DNA from 2 places in the Ensifer sp. 22521 genome. Region 2 is predicted to be linked to the other one. Evidence: riboswitches for the same ligand, from Rfam matches in the RefSeq annotation. Region 2 holds a riboswitch; the other holds the start of a gene.

Region 1 (2,390 bases), on a different contig from region 2:
CGGGACGATCTGTCAAGGACCCTTGCGCGGTATCGCACGAGGGTCCCGTGCAAAATCCCTACTCGGCGCGGAAATGTTTCGAAAGCTTCAGGCCCTGGGCCTGGTAGTTGGAGCCGACGCCGAGGCCGTAGAGACCGTCAGGACGCTCCAACATGTGTTCATAGATCAGGCGGCCGACGATCTGGCCATGTTCGAGGATGAACGGCACCTCGTGGCTGCGCACTTCCAGAACGGCGCGGCTACCGCTGCCACCGGCAGAGGCATGGCCGAAGCCGGGATCGAAGAAGCCGGCATAGTGCACGCGAAACTCGCCCACCAGCGGATCGAACGGCGTCATCTCGGCCGCGTAAAGCGGCGGCACATGCACCGCTTCGCGCGAGACGAGGATGTAGAACTCGTCCGGATCGAGGATCAGCTCGTCGCGTCCGCGGCTGTAGAGCGGCTCCCAGAAATCGAAGATCTTGTGCTGCGCCTTCTTGTCGACGTCGATGACCGCGGTGTGGTGTTTGCCACGGTAGCCGATCAGACCCTCCGGACCGGTGCCCTTGAGGTCGATCGACAGCGCAATGCCGCCGCCGCTGACATTCGGGCGTTCGCTCGCCACCAGCACGTCGCTTTCATGCAGCGCCAGCAGCTCCTGTTCGGAGAGCAGCGACTGGCCCATGCGGAAGCGGATCTGCGACAGGCGCGAACCACGGCGCACGACGATCGGGAAGGTGCGCGGGCTGATTTCGAGATAGAGCGGACCGCTATAGCCGGCAGGAATCTTGTCGAACTCCTGGGCGCGGTCGGTGATCACGCGGGTGAAGATGTCGAGGCGGCCGGTCGAGCTTTTCGGATTGGCCGAGGCCGACATGCCCGCAGGCAGCGCCAGGCTCTCCATCAACGGCACGATGTACACGCAGCCGGTTTCAAGCACGGCACCGTCGGTGAGATCGACGACATGCAGCTTCAGCCGGTCGAGCTTGTCGGCGACGAGGTGGGACGGGCCGGGCATGAAGCTCGCGCGGACGCGGAAAGCCTTGGCGCCAAGGCGCAGGTCGAGGCTTGCCGGCTGGATCTGATCGTCATCCAGCGGCCTCTCGCTCTTCAGGCGCCCCGTTTCGAGCAGCGCGGCAATCGCGCGGTCGGCCAAAATCCCAGTATCGCGGGCCATTGCAGTCCTCTTTCCAGTTGCGAGACAAAACCAAACTCCGGGAATTGACGCAAGCGCACCCTAGCAGTATTGAAGCTTTATCCCGTGGTGATTTGGCCGGTCGGCTTGCAGCCACGTTAAACAAGTAGCTAAAAAGGCCGGGTGTCAAACCGGCTCGTTTTTGCGGCCGGTTTTTTTGTTTTTGAAGGTGATCGTCACATGAGCAAAAACTGGCGCCCGGCAACCCAACTCGTCCACGGCGGAACCACCCGCTCCCAGCATGGCGAGACGTCCGAGGCGATCTTCCTCACCCAGGGCTTCGTTTACGAGACATCCGAGGCGGCAGAAGCGCGTTTCAAGGGCGAGACCGAAGGCTTCATCTATGCCCGCTACGGCAGCCCGACCAACGACATGTTCGAAAAGCGCATGTGCATGCTGGAAGGCGCCGAAGACGCGCGGGCCACGGCTTCGGGCATGGCTGCCGTTTCTGCAGCAATCCTCTGCCAGCTGAAGGCCGGCGATCATATCGTTGCCGCCCGTGCGCTGTTCGGTTCCTGCCGCTGGGTGGTCGAAACGCTGGCGCCGAAATACGGCATCGAATGCACCTTGGTCGATGGACGCGATCTCGCCAACTGGGAAAAGGCGATCCAGAAGAACACCAAGGTCTTCTTCCTGGAAAGCCCGACCAACCCGACCCTCGAAGTCATCGACATTGCCGGTGTGGCCAAGCTCGCCAACCAGATCGGCGCCAAGGTCGTCGTCGACAACGTCTTTGCGACGCCACTCTTCCAGAAGCCGCTGGAACTCGGCGCCCATATCGTCGTCTATTCCGCCACCAAGCATATCGATGGCCAGGGCCGCTGCCTCGGCGGCGTCGTGCTTGCTGACAAGGAATGGATCAACGAGAACCTGCACGACTACTTCCGTCATACCGGCCCGGCCATGTCGCCGTTCAATGCCTGGACGCTGCTGAAGGGTATCGAAACCCTGCCGCTGCGCGTGCGCCAGCAGACGGAAACCGCACGCCGCGTCGCCGACTTCCTGGCTGAGCAGCCGCAGGTGGCGAAGGTCATCTACCCCGGCCGCAAGGATCACCCGCAGGCCGACATCATCGCCAAGCAGATGACCGGCGGCTCCACCCTCGTCGCGTTTGAACTGAAGGGCGGCAAGGATGCGGCCTTCGCGCTGCAGAACGCACTGGAGATCGTCCGCATCTCTAACAACCTCGGCGACAGCAAGAGCCTGATCACCCATC
Region 2 (2,390 bases):
CGGTGCCGATCTCTGCGAGATCATAGGGCGTCGTCTGGTACATCTCGTTGATCCAGTTGCCGAAGAAGAGGTGCGCATGGCTGCGCCAGCGGTTCTGCGGCGGCAGGGTCGAATCGTTGTGCGGGAAATAGTCGTGCGGCATCTTGATCGGCACGCCTGCGTCCACGTCGCGAAAATATTCGTCCGACAGCGAGGTCGAATCATACTCCACGTGGTTGAACATGTAGAGCCGGTTGCCCTTTTTCTCGTGCACGAGGCAGACGCCCATCTCCTTCGATTCCATCAGGATTTCGAGGCTGGGCACCTTGTCGATGTCGGCACGCCTGACCTCGGTCCAACGCGAGACGGGGACGGCGAAGTCGTCGGAGAAGCCGTTGAGATAGACCGACGAGCGATTGAGGTTCTGGTGGCGGTAGACGCCAAAGGCCTTCTCGTTCAGCGGATACTTCGGCACGTCGTGGAAATGGTAGATCGCCGCCATCGCCCCCCAGCAGACATTAAGCGTCGAATGCACGTTGGTCTCCGTCCAATCGAGGATGCGCTTCAATTCGTCCCAATAGGTGACGTCCTCGTATTCGAGCGTCTCGACCGGCGCGCCGGTGATGATGAAGCCGTCGAACTTGCGGCCCTTCACCTCGTCCCAGGTCTCGTAGAAAGAAAGCAGGTGATCTTCCGAGGTGTTCTTCGCCCGGTGGGCGCCGATGCGTACCAGCGACAATTCCACCTGCAGCGGCGAGGCGCCGATCAGGCGCGCCATCTGGATCTCGGTCTTGATCTTGTTCGGCATGAGGTTCAGGAGCCCGATCTGGAGCGGGCGGATATCCTGACGGATCGCCACGGTCTCGGTCATCACCCGCACACCCTCATGCACGAGGGTTTCGAAAGCGGGCAGCGTATCGGGAATCTTGATGGGCATGGGCTTCCACTCGATCAATACAAAAAAACCGGCGGCGATTGATCGCGACCGGTCCTCGGAAATCCAACTTTCCTCGGCCCTTTAGCGACTTGTTTAACGTGGCTGCAAGCCGGCCGGCCAAATCACCACGAGGAATTTGATAGCGCGACTGGGGCGCGGGGGTCAAGAAAAACGATTCGGGCGGTCGGGCGGCCCCTCATCCCGCTTCCGCGACCTTCTCCCCGCAGGCGGGGAGAAGGGAGCTTGTGGCACCCGCTCGCGCCTCCCAGGGACCGATCATTTCCGTTCCAGAAAGAAGCCCGGACATCATTGTCTCGCGGCGACCGTCGCCATTTCCGTCCCCTCTCCCCGGCTGCGGGGAGAGGGCTAGGGTGAGGGGCAACTTCCGTGCGTGTGAAGATAATCTAGGCCGTCCTGCATGCCGTATCCGAGCCGACGGCTAGCCTCGTCTAAGCCGAGCCAGAAGAAGCGAAAGCGGATCGGCGCACCACCGCCAAAGGGCGTCATTTCATGGTGCAGCCAGGTTTTCTGTTGCTCGCCGGCAAGGGCGACATGAAAATAGTGCCGGCGATGGCAGATGGTCTGGCCTTCCTTCCGGAAGGAGTAGTCCTTCGTGACGAGATGGGTGAGGCCCCGCGATGGCGTCAGCCCGGTCTCTTCCACGAATTCCCGCAAGGCCGATGTTTCCGGGCTCTCGCCCGGCTCCATCGTGCCGCCGGGCACCTGCAGCTCGATCTCGGGAAAGTCCGGCTCGTCGAAGACCAGCAACTGATCTTGCCAGGTGGCGTAGATCAGGACCTTGTGGGCGTCCGGGCTCATCCGTCGCGGCGTGCCATGAAGGCCAGGCGTTCGAAGAGATGCACGTCCTGCTCGTTCTTCAGCAGCGCGCCGTGCAGCTTCGGCAGCATGGTCTTGGCGTCGGCGCGGAGGTCGGCCGGATCGACCTCGTCGGCAACCAGCAGGCGGATCCAGTCGAGCGCTTCGGAGGTGGAAGGCTTCTTTTTGAGGCCCGGCACCTGGCGGATGTCGTAGAAGGCGGCAAGGGCTGCCGAAAGCAACGTCTTGCGGATCCCGGGATAGTGCACCTCGACGATGCGGGCGAGCGTTTCGGCGTCGGGAAAGCGGATATAGTGGAAGAAGCAGCGGCGCAGAAATGCGTCCGGCAATTCCTTCTCGTTGTTGGAGGTGATGATGACGATCGGCCGGTGACGGGCGCCGATCATCTCGCCGGTCTCGTAGACATGGAATTCCATGCGGTCGAGTTCCTGCAAGAGGTCGTTCGGAAACTCGATGTCGGCCTTGTCGATCTCGTCGATCAGAAGCACCACGCGACGGTCGGCCTCGAAGGCCTGCCAGAGCTTGCCCTTGCGGATATAGTTCCTGACCTCGTTGACGCGCTCGTCGCCGAGCTGGCTGTCGCGCAGGCGCGACACGGCATCATACTCGTAAAGGCCCTGCTGCGCCTTGGTCGTCG

What was found. A riboswitch is a leader RNA that binds a small molecule or an ion and turns the genes downstream of it on or off. The one in region 2 is predicted to bind S-adenosylmethionine.
Region 1: it holds a riboswitch for S-adenosylmethionine, as region 2 does, so the genes downstream of both, ACTJKE_RS17215 (O-succinylhomoserine sulfhydrylase) here and metA (homoserine O-acetyltransferase MetA) in region 2, are expected to answer to the same signal.

The regions. Positions count from the first base shown of each region.
Region 1 is NZ_JBQENM010000010.1:128,536-130,925, forward strand. Features, by position in the region: gene ACTJKE_RS17210 (2'-deoxycytidine 5'-triphosphate deaminase) at 59-1,156, opposite strand; SAM riboswitch at 1,231-1,309, shown strand; gene ACTJKE_RS17215 (O-succinylhomoserine sulfhydrylase) at 1,355-2,390, shown strand, end outside.
Region 2 is NZ_JBQENM010000002.1:262,360-264,749, forward strand. Features, by position in the region: gene metA (homoserine O-acetyltransferase MetA) at 1-916, opposite strand, end outside; SAM riboswitch at 978-1,055, opposite strand; gene ACTJKE_RS03335 (NUDIX hydrolase) at 1,283-1,735, opposite strand; gene ACTJKE_RS03340 (AAA family ATPase) at 1,732-2,390, opposite strand, start outside.